Regions from separate parts of the Streptomyces sp. NPDC030991 genome, predicted to be linked through region 2. Evidence: riboswitches for the same ligand, from Rfam matches in the RefSeq annotation. Region 2 holds a riboswitch; the other holds the start of a gene.
The links. Region 2 has a riboswitch for S-adenosylmethionine ahead of thrC (threonine synthase). Riboswitches for the same ligand answer to the same signal wherever they lie in the genome.
Positions count from the first base shown of each region.

Region 1 (7,570 bases), on a different contig from region 2:
GCGCGCAGCCCGACTGGTACATGGGCTTCTCCGAGGGCCTGATCCGTACGATGCCGGGCTGGGAGATCAATCTCTGGGGCCACACGCTCGTCCTGGGTGTCTTCGTCCCGCTGATCATCTTCCCGCTGGTCCTGGTCGCGATCGCGGTCTACCCGTTCATCGAGTCCTGGGTCACCGGCGACAAGCGCGAGCACCACATCCTGGACCGCCCGCGCAACGTCCCGACGCGTACGGCCTTCGGTGCCGCGTGGATCTCCTGGTACTTCGTCCTGCTCGTCGGTGGTGGCAACGACCTCTGGGCCACGCACTTCCACCTGTCGATCAACGCGATCACCTGGTTCGTCCGGATCGGCTTCTTCGTCGTGCCGGTCCTGGTGTTCATCGCCACCAAGCGGATCTGCCTCGGCCTCCAGCGCCGCGACCGGGACAAGGTGCTGCACGGACGCGAGTCCGGCATCATCAAGCGCCTGCCGCACGGTGAGTTCATCGAGGTGCACGAGCCGCTCGGCCAGGAGGCGCTGCACACGCTCACGGCGCACGAGCAGTACAAGCCGGTCGAGCTCGGCCCGTCGGTCGACGAGAACGGTGTCGAGCGCAAGCAGTCGCGTCTGCAGAAGGCCCGCGCCAAGCTCTCGAAGGGCTTCTACGGGGAGAACAACCAGATCCCCAAGCCCACCGCAGAGGAGTACAAGGAGATCACCAGCGGCCACGGCCACCACTGATCTCTGAACTGTCCGCCACGGCAGGAGCCCTCGTCCAGGCACTGGACGGGGGCTCTTTGCCGTCCGCGGCGCTGGATAGGGTAGGGCTGCGCGGCCGCACGCCGCGCAGCCCTTTCTGACTTCACATGGAGCGGCCATGAGCGCTTTGCACCCCGCTGGAGGCGACACCGCGGCGGGTCGTTCCTGGCCCTCCGTCCTCAACGGCCTGCTGGACGGCCGTGACCAGAGCGCCGACGACACCGCGTGGGCGATGGACCGGATCATGCGGGGCGAGGCGACCGACGCGCAGATCGCCGGTTTCGTGGTGGCGCTGCGGGCCAAGGGCGAGACCGTGGAGGAGATCTCCGGTCTGGTACGCGCCATGTACGAGCACGCCAATGTGATCGAGGTGCCGGGGGAGACCGTCGACATCGTCGGCACCGGCGGCGACGGCGCCAAGACCGTCAACATCTCCACCATGTCCGCCATCGTGATCGCCGGCACCGGAGTGAAGGTCGTCAAGCACGGCAACCGCGCCGCCTCCTCGGCCTCCGGCGCCTCCGACGTGCTGGAGAAGCTCGGCGTCAATCTGGAGCTGGCGCCCGCCCGGGTCCCGCAGATCGCGGAGGAGGCGGGGATCACCTTCTGCTTCGCCGTGAAGTTCCACCCGGCGCTGCGGTACGCGGGCGCCGCCCGCGGCCAGCTCGGCATCCGGACCGTCTTCAACCTGCTGGGCCCGCTGACCAACCCGGCCCGCGTGCGCTCGCAGGCGGTCGGTGTGGCCGACGCGCGGATGGCGCCCGTTGTGGCCGGGGTCTTCGCCGAGCGCGGCAACTCCTCCCTGGTCTTCCGCGGCGACGACGGGCTCGACGAGCTGACCACCACCGCCACCTCCCGGGTCTGGGTCGTCCGCGACGGGGCCGTGCGCGAGGAGTCCTTCGACCCCCGGGACGTGGGCCTCGACCTGGTGCCCGTGGAGGCGCTGCGCGGCGCGGACGCCTCGTACAACGCGGAGGTGGCGCGGCGGCTGCTCGACGGGGAGCGCGGGCCCGTGCGGGACGCCGTGCTGCTGAACTCGGCCGCCGCGCTCGTGGCCGTCCGGCCGGGCACCGGGACGCTCGCCGAACAGCTCCGGGCCGGCATGGACCGCGCGGCCGAGTCGATCGACTCCGGCGCGGCGAAGGCGACCCTGGAGCGGTGGGTGGCGGCGACCAACCGCTGAGCGGTACGCGCGCGCGGGGCGCGGTCCGGCATGTCTCACAGAGCGGACTGCGCCCTTGCCGTATCGGGAAGATATGGCAGGATGCTTTTCAAGGTCATGAGTGACAGCGATCGAGGCCCCAGCCCGCTGTCCGGCAACCCTCCGTCCGTGGCGGGGTGCCCTGGGTGAAGACCAGGCCGCAAGCAGCAAGGCTTGTGGCAAGCGCGGACCCCTCGCGAACTCCTAGGGGTCCTGGGTCGTTTGAGGGAGCAGTCTCGTGAGCAAGCGAATGTGCTAGGGCCTGTCTGACAATTCCCGTCTGCCCTGCGACGCCTGCACGCACTCTCGCCGCACCGGGCACCAGGCCAAGTACGTCCAGTACGAGGCCTTGCACCCAGCACGCCGAGAGCACGCACCAGACGCCGCAGGGCCGCCCTTCGGGCGACGACGGGAATTATCAGACAGGCCCTAGGGCCGGGCGGCCCCTTCTTCACCATCTCCACCACCCTCCGTACGGCCGTGTCCGCGCCGTGCGTCGAGGTCGATTCCCGTACGCCGTAAGCCGGTCGACCGCTGCCGTACGGGCTCCTCACCGCCACTTCGCCTTGTCATGCCGGGAGACAGCCATGTCCGCTCAGACCACCGCCACCGCCACCGCCACCCCCGCCTCCGTCGAGTCCGCCGACCCGTCCTGTGGGGCCCCGCTGCCGGTGCTCGGCCGGGACGTGACCGTGCCGCTCGTCACCGGTGGCGAAGTGACGTACGCCGCGCTCGACTACGCCGCCAGCGCGCCCGCCCTGCAGCGCGTCTGGGACGACGTCGCCGCCTATGCCCCGTACTACGGCAGCGTGCACCGCGGCGCCGGATACCTCTCCCAGCTGTCGACCGACCTCTTCGAGAACTCCCGGACCACGGTCGCCGAGTTCCTCGACTGCCGCGAGGACGACCAGGTCGTCTTCACCCGGTCCACCACCGACTCGCTCAACCTGCTCGCCGCCGCGCTCCCCGCCGACTGCCAGGTCTTCGTCTTCGAGACCGAGCACCACGCGTCGTTGCTGCCCTGGCGCGACGCCCGCGTGACGTACCTGAACGCGCCGCGCACCCCCGGCGAGGCCGTCGCGACCCTGGAGCGGGCGCTCGCCGACCGCGACCCGCACGGGCCGGCGCTCGTCTGCGTCACCGGTGCCTCGAACGTCACCGGCGAGCTCTGGCCGGTGCGCGAACTGGCCGCCGCCGCGCACGCGCACGGCGCCCGGATCGTCCTCGACGCCGCCCAGCTCGCCCCCCACCACCCGGTCTCCGTCCAGGACCTCGACGTCGACTGGATCGCCTTCTCCGGGCACAAGCTGTACGCCCCGTTCGGAAGCGGTGTGCTCGCCGGCCGCGCCGACTGGCTGCGCGCGGCCGAGCCGTACCTGGCCGGTGGCGGCGCCTCCCGCAAGGTCGCGCGGCGCGCCGACGGCGGCGTGGACGTGGAGTGGCACGAGAGCGCCGCCCGGCACGAGGCCGGCTCACCGAACGTCATCGGCGTGTACTCCATCGCCTCCGCCTGCAAGGCGCTGACCGAGGCCGGCTTCGACCAGCTGGTCGCCCGTGAGCAGTACCTGATCCGCAAGGTGCGCGAAGGGCTCGCGGAGGTGCCCGAGGTGAAGGTGCTCTCCCTGTTCGGGGACGACGCCCCGCGCGTCGGCGTCCTCTCCTTCGTCGTCGAGGGCTGGAACTCCTCGCACTTCGCCGCCGCGCTCTCCGCCGAGTACGGCATCGGTGTGCGGGACGGCCTGTTCTGCGCCCACCCGCTCGTGCGGACGCTGCTCGGCTCCGACCCGGGCACCCAGGGCGAGTGCGGGGCGCCGGAGACGGCGCCGGGCGAGAAGTCGCTGAACGCCATCCGGGTCAGCTTCGGCGCCGGGACGCCGGACGAGCACGTGGAGCGGTTCGTGGGCGCGGTGAAGGCGCTGGTGCGCGACGGCGCCGCGTGGACCTACCGCACGGAAGAGGGCCGCTGCGTCCCGGCCCGCTAGGGGCGCGGGGAACTGCGCGACCAGCCACGACGACGAAAGCCGCAGACGCGTCTGCTCGCTGCATGAGCAGACGCGTCCGCGGCTTTTCCATGGCTGAGCGCGCCCACGCGGCGGAGCCGCAGATCGCTACAGTCCCGCGCCCCTGGGCGGCGCTAGCTGTCGAGCCCGATCGAAAAAGCGGCCTCAAGGTCATGTTGCGAATACGTGCGGAACGCCACATGCGTGTCCGTCGCCTCGACGCCCTGGATCTTGCTGATCTTCCCGGGAATGACGTCGGCCAGATCGTCATGCCGGGCCACCCGGACCATGGCGATCAAGTCGTACGTGCCGGTGACGGAGAAGACCTCGCTGACGCTGTCGAGCGCCGCGATCGACTCCGCGATCTCGGGGATCCGGTCCACGCTGGTCTTGATGAGCACGATCGCGGTGATCACGGCTGGCTGTCTCCCTCGGTGGCCGTGGCTGGGGCTGCTCTCACCTTAGCCCGGGCCCTGTACCTCACCCACGCGTAGAGGAACCCGACGGAGAAGCCGATCAGGTGGGCGAGGTAGGCGACGCCCGGCCCCTGGCTGTCCTGCCCCGCCGCCGCCCACTGGAGCGCCACCCAGAACGGCAGCACCACCCACGCGGGGAAGCGCAGCGGAAGGAAGAGCAGGAACGGGAAGACGCTCGTCACGCGCGCGTCGGGGAACAGGTAGAGGAAGGCGCCGAGCACCGCCGAGATCGCCCCCGAGGCACCGACCAGCGTCTGCTCGGAGCCGGCGTGGGCGGCCGCGTAGCCGAGCAGTGCCAGGTAGCCGCTGATCAGATAGAAGAGCGCATACGGCAGATGCCCCATGCGTTCTTCGACCATCGCCCCGAAGACGTAGAGGAAGAGCATGTTGCCGAGCAGATGCACCCAGCTGCCGTGCACGAACAGGGCTGTGGCCGGGGTGAGGGCGGCGCGGGGTGATCCGGTGAAGAGTTCGGCGGGCAGTACACCCCACCGCTCGAAGTAGGCACTCTGCGCGGTGAGGAGATGGTCGCCCATGCCGTAGGACGGGTTGAGCCCCGAGGAGGGGGAGAGCACGAAGGTCACGCAGCAGACGGCGATGATTCCGTACGTGACCGGAGCCGGATGCCCTCTGAGGAATGCGGTCACTCTGCCGATCGCGGCGCGTCCGTTGCCGATCATGAGAGAGAGCATGACGCAAGGCGGGGAGCGGGCGGTGTACGGCAGGCCGTAGGGTTACGGGCAATAAAGCACGCACCACGCACCACGGAAAAGCGCATACGCCGAGGCCCGTGCGCGAAGGAAGAGGCGACAGTCCGATGCCGGTTCCCCTGCCGACCGCCACCACCCGCTGGCGCTGCACGCTCTGCGGCAATCTCACGCGCTTCGACGTGACCCGCTCCTCGAAGGTCGTCGAGTACCTGCACCTCGACCTCGCCGGTGAGCCGAACGTCGAGGAACGCGAGGTGGTCAGTGAGACCATCGAGTCGGTGCGCTGCCGTTGGTGCAACGCGGTGGATCAGGTGGAACTGGTGGACAGGCCGGGCGCCGACTCCTGAGGGAGCGGCCCCACAGCGACATTGGGGTGTCGGATGGTGGAGAGCACAGGCGGGGAGGCCGCAGCCGCTGAGCAGGCCGCCGCCGAGGTGCTCGACCGGCCGCTGCCCGAAGGCGTACGGCGGCGGGTCGTGCAGATCGTCTCGGACGGCTTCGGCGGTCTGACCGTCGGCGAACTGCCGCCTCAGTTGCGGCAGTATGCGCGCTTCACCCCGACACGTCGGGTGAAGTTCGCCGGCAACGCGATGGCCGCGGCCGTGGAGAACGAGACGCTGTTCCGGCAGCGGATCGCCGACCGGTTCCGGGAGACGCAGCCCGAGCTGTGCGGCGCGCTCGACGCCGGTTCGCCGCCACCCGCAGCGGACCCGCTGGACGTGGCCGCCGCCGCGTACGTGCTGCGCCCCGTGGGCTGGGTGAAGCTGGTCGCCGCCGCCGGTGAGGAGGCCCAGCGCGCCGACGCCGAGCGGGCCGACGAGGAGACCCGCGCCGAGCTGCAGTCGCTGCGCGACCGGCTCGCCGAGGCGCAGGCCCACACCAAGACCGAGACGGAGCGGCTCCGCGTTGAGCTGGACACCGCCCGGCGCGAGGCCGACGCCGTGCACCGCAAGCTGCGGGCGGCCCTCAGCGACGTGAAGCGCGGCGAGGCCGCCGTGCGCAAGGCGCAGGCCGAGGCCGAGGCGGTGCGGGCCGAGGGGCAGGCCCAGGTGTCCGCGGCGGAGAGCGAGACCCGGCGGCTCAAGGCGCGGCTCGGCGAGGCCGAGGCGACCCTGGAGGCGTCACGCAGGGCGGCCCGCGAAGGGCGCAGCGTCGAGGACATGCGTGTGCGGCTGCTGCTCGACACGGTCCTGGAGGCCGCTCAGGGGCTGCGCAGGGAGCTGGCGTTGCCGCCCCTGTCCGCGCGGCCCGCCGACTCCGTGGACGCCGTGGAGCCGGGCCGGATGACGCCCAAGGACATCGCGGCGCGCGCTCTGCACGAGCATGATCCGGCCATTCTCGATCAGTTGCTCGCGCTGCCGCAGGCCCACCTCGTGGTCGACGGTTACAACGTGACCAAGACCGGGTATCCCACGATGCCGCTGGAGAAGCAGCGGCTGCGGCTGCTCGGCTCCCTCTCCCAGCTCGCCGCGCAGACCGGGGCCGAGGTGACCTGTGTCTTCGACGGGGCCGAGCTGGCCGCGCCGGTGCTGCTCGCGCCGCCGCGCGGCGTGCGGGTGCTGTTCTCCAAGGCCGGCGTCACCGCTGATGAATTGATTCGCCAGCTGGTGCGCGCCGAGCCGCCAGGCCGGCCGGTGATCGTCGTGTCGACCGACCGCGAGGTCGCCGACGGCGTCGCGAAGGCGGGGGCGCGCCCGGTCGCCTCGGTCATGCTCCTGAAGCGGCTCTCGCACGGTTGATGCCACCTGCGGCACATAGGGCGCGTCTGCAACAACAGTCGTATATGCCCGAATTGGCGAAACCTTCACGCAACGTAGCGTCAAACGAGCATTACCGCACGTGAGTTGTGTGCAAAGAATGCAGTGGGTGACCGAGATTTTTCTCGCCAGGATTTGAACTGATCACAAGAACATCACTAGGGTCAGGCCTCGAACCTCCGCTCGGGTGATCACTCACATGAGGTGTGTGACGGTGGAGGGGAACCGCCCACCGGGTGTTCGTGGGCGGCTGAAGGAAGAAGGAGCTCGCCTTCGTGGCGTCCCACCGTCGACCCAAGCAGCCGAGCCGCACCCGTGTGACCGTGCTCACCGCGACCGCCGCCGCTGCCGTGGCGCTCACTTCGCAGGCGGCCAGCGCCGCGCCGAAGCCCGACAAGAGCGAGGTCAAGGCCAAGGTCGACAAGCTCTACGAAGAGGCGGAGAAGGCCACCGACCTCTACAACGGGGCCAAGGAGAAGCAGAAGAAGCTCGAGAAGGAGATCGGCGAGCTCCAGGACAAGGTCGCCCGCGGCCAGGAGGACCTCAACGAGCTGCGCACGGGCCTCGGTTCGCTCGCCAGCCAGCAGTACCGCTCCGGCGGTATCGACCCCTCCGTCCAGCTCTTCCTCTCCGCCGATCCGGACGACTACCTCGACAAGGCGTCCACGATCGACTCGCTCAGCGCC
Region 1 is NZ_JBVIFR010000024.1:109,855-117,424, reverse strand. It holds gene qcrB (cytochrome bc1 complex cytochrome b subunit) at 1-722, shown strand, start outside; gene trpD (anthranilate phosphoribosyltransferase) at 859-1,923, shown strand; SAM riboswitch class IV at 2,016-2,133, shown strand; gene ACZ45E_RS33510 (aminotransferase class V-fold PLP-dependent enzyme) at 2,529-3,923, shown strand; gene ACZ45E_RS33505 (Lrp/AsnC family transcriptional regulator) at 4,076-4,357, opposite strand; gene ACZ45E_RS33500 (rhomboid family intramembrane serine protease) at 4,354-5,097, opposite strand; gene ACZ45E_RS33495 (hypothetical protein) at 5,235-5,474, shown strand; gene ACZ45E_RS33490 (NYN domain-containing protein) at 5,508-6,866, shown strand; gene ACZ45E_RS33485 (C40 family peptidase) at 7,160-7,570, shown strand, end outside.
Region 1: it holds a riboswitch for S-adenosylmethionine, as region 2 does, so the genes downstream of both, ACZ45E_RS33510 (aminotransferase class V-fold PLP-dependent enzyme) here and thrC (threonine synthase) in region 2, are expected to answer to the same signal.

Region 2 (7,570 bases):
GGGCAGCATCCGGAAGTAGTCGACGGGCGCCCACGGCGTGTGCGAGAAGTGCCCGATGCGCAGATCGTCGCGGAGCTCGCGCAGCATGCCGGGGACCAGCGTCAGGTGGTAGTCCTGCACGACGACGGTGGCGCCGGGCGCGGCCTCCTCGGCGAGGGCCTCGGCGAAGGCCCGGTTGTACGCCTCGTAGGAGGCCCACTGGCGGCGGAACTCCGGACCGAACGACGGCTCCAGAGGCGTCTGGTAGAGCATGTGGTGCACGAACCACAGCACCGAGTTCGCGATGCCGTTGTACGCGTCCGTGTGCACGGCCGCGTCGATGTCCAGCATCCGCACGCCGGGCTCGCTGACGCCGCGCCGTACGGCCTCCCGGTCGTCGTCGGTGAGCGCCGCGCACACCCAGAGTTTGTCGTCGACGACGCTGAGGGCGGAGACCAGTCCGCCGCCGCCGCGTTTCGTCTCGACGGCGCCGTCGTCACCCTCCCCGACGACGTACGAGACGGGGCCGCGGTTGGACGCGACGAGAACCTCAGCAGCACCTTGCGTGGAAGCCATACGGGCACGCTAGCCCGGCTCGCCCCTGTTCAAACGTACGGCCGGATTCCGTCAGGAGTCCGGCCGTACGTGTCACCCGCGGTGAAGGTCAGTCCCGGCGGCTGCGGACCGCCGCGAGGGCCAGCGCGCCGAGCCCGCACAGGGAGAGGGCGAGCCCGCCGTACAGGAGCGCCGACGACCGGCCGGAGCCCGTCTCGGCGAGCGCGGGGCCGTGGTGCGGCCGCGCGTGCGGCTGTGCCGGGGCGGGCCGGGCCTGCTGGCGGCGGGGGACGATGACCGCGGTGCACGGGTCGTCGCCGCCCCCGCGGGTCCGCTGCGGGCAGCTGGTCCTCGGCACGTCACCGGAGACCGGGACGACGAGGGCCTTGCCGGGCGCGCAGGAGACCCGCAGCTTCCACGTGATGACGACTTTCCCGTGGGCCGGGACGTCGCCGGCCCAGTGGAAGGCCGAGCCCTTTCTGGTGATGGTGCCGCGCGTCGCGGCCGGGGTGCCGACGGCGCCCTTCGCGGGCCAGTGGATCCGCGCGTCCCTGCGGGGGTGGGCGCTCGTGTTGCGCAGGGTGATGGTGTCGCTGATCCGGGCGCACGGGCGCGGGGTCGTGGTGGAGGGCCGCTCGACGATGTCCAGCGGCGGGACGGGCCCGCGCTGCTTCTTGACGACGGGCGCCGTCCCGCAGTGCGGGTCGCTCGAATCGTCCGCGCAGTTGGTGCGCGGGGTGTCGGCGACGACGTGGTTGGTGAGTCTGCCGTCGCCGCGGAGCGGGTCGTGGAGCGTGACGCTGTAGGTGATCTTCGCGGTCCTGCCCGCGGGCACGTCACCGCGCCAGTTCAGCTTCGGCGCGTCGTAGGTGACGTGGCCCAGGGTGGCCCTGGCGTCGCCGTCGTAGGTGGCGTCGTCCAGTACGTCGCTCAGGTCGTCGCTGAGCTTCGCGCCCGGGTAGTCGACCTCGCCGATGTTCTTGGCGGTGATCGTGTACGTCACCTTGCCGCCCGGCGGGACCTTCTTCGGTGTGGCGCTCTTCCTGACCTCCAGGTCGGGGACCGGCACGGAGAAGGCGAGCGCCGAGGGCACGTAGGTGTCGCCCTTGGTACGGAACGTCAGCCGGGCCGACGTGGAGCCCGGCGGCAGCGCGGCCGACGGGATGACGGCCTGCTTGGCGTCGATGCTGAAGTTGTTGTGGTCGTCCGGGTCGAGGGCGCCGTCGGCGTGGCTGTCGAAGAAGTTGCCGGTGCCTCCGCCGTCCGGGTCGCCGATCTGCCGGCCGTTGACCAGGAACTGGTCGCCCGCCACGTTCGCGTCGCCCTCGTACGCCGTGACACCGGCGCGTACGTCACCGCCGCCGGCCCGGTAGAAGTCGTCGATGGAGATGGTGGTGTCCGGGTCCTTGGACTGCTGGACGACGTGGCCGCCGTACACGTAGACGTTGCGGCGGGTGGGCGCGTACTCGCTGTTCGGGCCGGAGTACTTGTAGACGAGGGTCAGCGACCAGCCGCCGACGCAGCCCTTGCCGGTGGGGGCCCACACGTCGCCGACGGCGACGGGCACCTCGACGCCGGTGGGGACGCCGGAGAAGAGCGAGGTGATGTCGGACTCGGCGGTGTAGTAGTGCGGGCCGCCGGCCCCGGCCGGGGTGCGTACCGCGTCGCGCACGGCGACCGGGGACTCGGCGCCGCCGGCCACCCGCACCACGGGCCGCTCGGTGAGCGGGTCGCCGGGCGGCGAGGTGGCGGGGCCCGCGGTGTCGCAGCGCTTGATCTGGTTGCGGCCGAGCTTGTACGTGCCGTCGTTGCCGCCCCAGAAGAGGCGGGCGTACGCGACCGTGGCGCCGGGCGGGATCGTCACCTTGCCGGTGGAGGAGTTCAGGACCGTCGAGCCGAACCCGGCCGTGTCCGCGTACTCCATGGCGAACTGGTTGTTGTTCTCCGCGGTCTGTCCGGACTGCGCGTTCGCGCAGCGCGTCGCGGCGTCCTGGGGCGTGGCGGGGCAGCGCAGCACGGTGTTGCCGAAGGTGAGGAAGTCGCCGTAGAGGGCTTCCTCGTAGCGCTTGGCGAAGGGTTCGACGACGACGGCGGAGGCGGGGGTGGCCGCGGCGACGAGGGTCGCGGCGGCTGTCGCTGTCGCGGCGAGCGCCGCCCAGCCCTTGAGGTGTCCGAGCCACATAGGGGGCAATCTAGGCAGAAATAATGATTACCTCCTGATTACGCCACGCGACGCTCCGCATACTCACTGATCTCGGTCATCGGCGGCCGCTCCGCCGTGTCCACCGTGTACGTCCTCGGCGCGAAACCGTCCTCGCCCCGCTCGAACTGGGTGAGCACCGGCCGCACCAGATGCCCGCGGGCCAGCCGCAGCTGCGCCGTGCGGTAGATCGCCGCGGCCATCCGGCCGAGCGCCTGCCCGTCCTGGTGCCGGTGCTTGCGCACCCCCACGTCGACCTGGGCCAGCGCGTCCAGACCCACGGTGTGCAGCGCGTCGACGAGCAGCCCGAGCTCGACGCCGTACCCGACGGGGAACGGCAGCTGTTCGAGGAGCGACCTGCGCGCCGCGTACTCGCCGCCCAGCGGCTGGACGAACCCGGCGAGCCGGGGCCAGTGCATGTTGAGGATCGGGCGGGCCATCAGCTCCGTGACCCGGCCGCCCTGACCGGCGGCGTCGCCCAGCGGCCGGTCGTACATGGCCTTCACGAAGCTCACGTCCGGGTCGGTGAGCAGCGGGCCGACGATCCCGGTGACGAAGTCCGCCGAGAACTCCCGCAGGTCCGCGTCGACGAAGCACACGATGTCGCCCGAGGTGACGAAGAGCGAACGCCACAGCACCTCGCCCTTGCCGGGCAGGGCCGGGATGCGTGGCAGGACCGTGTCCCGGTGCACCACACGGGCCCCGGCCGCCGCGGCCACCTCGGCGGTGCGGTCGGTGGAGCCGGAGTCCAGGACCACCAGTTCGTCGACGAGCGGCGCGGCCGCGGTCATCAGCTCGCGCCGGATCACCGAGACGATCTCGCCGACCGTCCTCTCCTCGTCGAGCGCGGGCAGGACGACGCTGACCCGCTGTCCCGACGCGCGTTTAGCGGCGGCCAGCTGGGGCCGCGGGCGGTCGGTCACGGACCAGGAACGCCTGCTCAGCCAGGTCTCGACCTCTTCGAGCACGGTCAGAGTCCTTCCCAATGTGATCCATCTCGCGGTTCGGACGACTATCTCAAGGGTCCGGGCCTTCGGTTACAGTCTTGAACAAGGCGGGTGACCATCGCATGTCGGGGTCGCCGCCCCACACAACCGAATACCGCTCATCCAGAGGGGCAGAGGGATACGGCCCGTTGAAGCCCCGGCAACCCTCCAGCCGGTCTCGTCGCGCAGATTGCAGTGCGCCCGCGAGGCTCCCGGCTCGGGAAGGTGCCAAATCCGTCTCGTGGCGAGATGCGCCGCGAGGAAGATGAGGAGAAAGGGCCTCGCCTCTCATGGCTGTACAGACTGTCGCCACCACCGACGCCACCCCGGGCACCTCCGCGAAGACCGTCGATCTGGGCCCCGCGTCCGGCCTCTCCTGCCGCGAGTGCGGCACCAGGTTCGAGCTCGGGCCGATCTTCGCCTGCGTCGAGTGTTTCGGGCCTCTGGAAGTCGCGTACGACCTGCCCGTCGGCGACCCCGAGGCGCTTCGCAAGCAGATCGAGGCGGGCCCGGCCAACATCTGGCGCTACGCCCCCCTCCTGCCCGTCCCGGCCGACGTCGCCGAGAAGCCGAACCTGAACCCCGGCTGGACCAAGCTCGTCAAGGCCGACAACCTCGCCCGTGAACTCGGTGTCGAGCAGGGCAAGTTGTTCGTCAAGGACGACTCCGGCAACCCCACGCACTCCTTCAAGGACCGCGTCGTCGCGCAGGCCATCGAGGCCGCGCGCGCCTTCGGCTTCACCACTCTCTCCTGCTCCTCGACGGGCAACCTGGCCGGCGCCGTGGGCGCCGCCGCCGCCCGCGCGGGCTTCCGCTCCTGCGTCTTCATCCCGCACGACCTGGAGCAGGGCAAGGTCGTGATGGCCGGTGTCTACGGCGGTGACCTCGTCGCCATCGAGGGCAACTACGACGACGTGAACCGCTTCTGCTCCGAGCTCATCGGCGACCCGCTGGGCGAGGGCTGGGGCTTCGTCAACGTCAACCTGCGCCCGTACTACGGCGAAGGCTCCAAGACCCTCGCCTACGAGATCTGCGAGCAGCTCGGCTGGCGCCTCCCGGACCAGCTGGTCATCCCGATCGCGTCCGGCTCGCAGTTCACGAAGATCGACAAGGGTCTCCAGGAGCTGATCAAGCTCGGGCTCGTCGAGGACAAGCCGTACAAGCTGTTCGGCGCCCAGGCGGAGGGCTGCTCGCCGGTCTCGGTCGCGTACAAGGCGGGCACGGACGTGGTGCGCCCGCAGAAGCCGGACACCATCGCCAAGTCGCTCGCCATCGGCAACCCGGCCGACGGCCCGTACGTCCTGGACATCGCGCGCCGCACCGGCGGCGCGGTGGAGGACGTGAACGACGAGCAGGTCGTCGACGCGATCAGGCTGCTCGCGCAGACGGAGGGCATCTTCGCGGAGACGGCGGGCGGTGTGACGCTGGGCGTCACCAAGAAGCTCATCGAGGCGGGCCTCATCGACCCGTCCCTGACGACGGTCGTCCTGAACACGGGCGACGGTCTGAAGACGCTGGACGCCGTCGCCGAGACCTCCCAGGCGACGGCGACGATCCGGCCGAGCCTGGAGGCGTTCCGCGCCGCAGGGCTCGACCACTGAGCCCGATCCGAACCCGTAGCCCCGCGAACCTGTAGCACCGGGAGTCACCCAGCCATGAGCGTCAACGTCCGCATCCCCACCATTCTCCGTACCTACACCGGCGGGCAGGCCGAGGTCGCCGCCGAGGGCGCCACGCTCGGCGATGTCATCGCCGACCTGGAGAAGAACCACACCGGGATCGCCGCCCGCGTCCTCGACGACCAGGGCAAGCTGCGCCGCTTCGTCAATGTCTACGTCAATGACGACGACGTCCGCTTCGAGCAGGGCCTGGAGACGGCGACGCCGGACGGCGCCGGCGTTTCGATCATTCCCGCCGTCGCCGGCGGCTGATCTTCCCTGCTCTACCCAGAGTCACTCTGATTGCCCCCTCCGCGAGAGAAGCGGAGGGGGCAATTCTGCATGGTTGAGCGCGGTACAGTTGGGAAAGCTGATTCGTTCCCGTCCGTGGTGCATGACGGGCGCATATGAGTTCTCGGTCGAGACGCGACAAGAAGCAGCCAAAGTACCCAGCCCTTTCGGGCTCTTTACGGCATTTACCCGGCCCGACTTGCCCCGGGTTCCGGTGAATCGGCCCGGTTACCCCGATCGCGCGTGCCCAGAATTCTCGTCCGATTGACCTGTTGCAGACGGCAGTTGGGCAGATACATTCAGCCGCGGTCGACGCGTTCCGGCGCACACCCCAACACATTCGGGGGGGTGAGGTCTGACCCGGATCCGCGAAGTGCGGGTCTGTGCAAGGGCCAGTAATAGGGGAGTTAGGCATGGCTCAGGGCACCGTCAAGTGGTTCAACGCGGAGAAGGGGTACGGCTTCATCGCGGTCGACGGTGGTGCGGATGTATTCGTCCACTACAGCGCGATTCAGATGGACGGCTACCGCACCCTCGAAGAGGGTCAGCGAGTGGAATTCGAGATCTCGCAGGGCCAGAAGGGGCCGCAGGCCGACATGGTCCGCCTGGCCGCCGCCGGCTGAAGCGCGTCGCGACTGACCGCAGGCTTCGTACGAGTCGAAGGGTCCGTGCCCCCATCCGGGGGCCCGGGCCCTTCGTGCTGCGCGCGCCCCTCGCGAATCTGTGGTAGCCGCTTGCACTCGCATGGGTCGAGTGCTAATCATTGGCTTAGCACTCTCCAGGTGAGAGTGACAGAACTTGGATCGGGTCGGTGAGGTCCGGGAGCCTGGTGGGGCAAGGAACCACAAGGCTCGGGGGCCGTCCGTCGCGGGCACCAGCACGGTCCGTTTGCTTGCTTTTCCACCCCGTCCGGGAGGACCACTTCACATGGCCAAGATCATCGCGTTCGACGAGGAGGCACGGCGCGGCCTCGAGCGCGGCATGAACCAGCTCGCCGACGCCGTCAAGGTGACCCTGGGCCCCAAGGGTCGCAACGTCGTCCTCGAGAAGAAGTGGGGCGCCCCCACGATCACCAACGATGGTGTCTCCATCGCCAAGGAGATCGAGCTCGAGGACCCGTACGAGAAGATCGGCGCCGAGCTGGTCAAGGAGGTCGCGAAGAAGACGGACGACGTCGCCGGTGACGGCACGACGACCGCGACCGTCCTGGCCCAGGCCCTGGTGCGCGAGGGTCTGCGCAACGTGGCCGCCGGTGCCAACCCGATGGCCCTCAAGCGTGGCATCGAGAAGGCCGTCGAGGCCGTCTCCGCCGCCCTCCTCGAGCAGGCCAAGGACGTGGAGACCAAGGAGCAGATCGCTTCGACGGCCTCCATCTCCGCCGCCGACACCCAGATCGGCGAGCTCATCGCCGAGGCCATGGACAAGGTCGGCAAGGAAGGCGTCATCACCGTCGAGGAGTCCCAGACCTTCGGTCTGGAGCTCGAGCTCACCGAGGGTATGCGCTTCGACAAGGGCTACATCTCGGCGTACTTCGCCACCGACATGGAGCGTATGGAGGCGTCGCTCGACGACCCGTACATCCTGATCGTCAACTCGAAGATCGGCAACGTGAAGGACCTCCTTCCGCTGCTCGAGAAGGTCATGCAGTCCGGCAAGCCGCTGCTGATCATCGCCGAGGACGTCGAGGGCGAGGCCCTGTCGACCCTGGTCGTCAACAAGATCCGTGGCACCTTCAAGTCCGTCGCCGTCAAGGCGCCCGGCTTCGGTGACCGCCGCAAGGCCATGCTCGGCGACATCGCCATCCTCACCGGTGGCACCGTCATCTCCGAGGAGGTCGGCCTCAAGCTGGAGAACGCCGGTCTCGACCTGCTCGGCCGCGCCCGCAAGGTCGTCATCACCAA
Region 2 is NZ_JBVIFR010000022.1:106,144-113,713, forward strand. It holds gene ACZ45E_RS32195 (alpha,alpha-trehalose-phosphate synthase (UDP-forming)) at 1-555, opposite strand, end outside; gene ACZ45E_RS32200 (DUF7927 domain-containing protein) at 644-2,716, opposite strand; gene ACZ45E_RS32205 (glucosyl-3-phosphoglycerate synthase) at 2,755-3,702, opposite strand; SAM riboswitch class I at 3,837-3,992, shown strand; gene thrC (threonine synthase) at 4,011-5,321, shown strand; gene ACZ45E_RS32215 (ubiquitin-like small modifier protein 1) at 5,376-5,651, shown strand; gene ACZ45E_RS32220 (cold-shock protein) at 6,083-6,292, shown strand; gene groL (chaperonin GroEL) at 6,597-7,570, shown strand, end outside.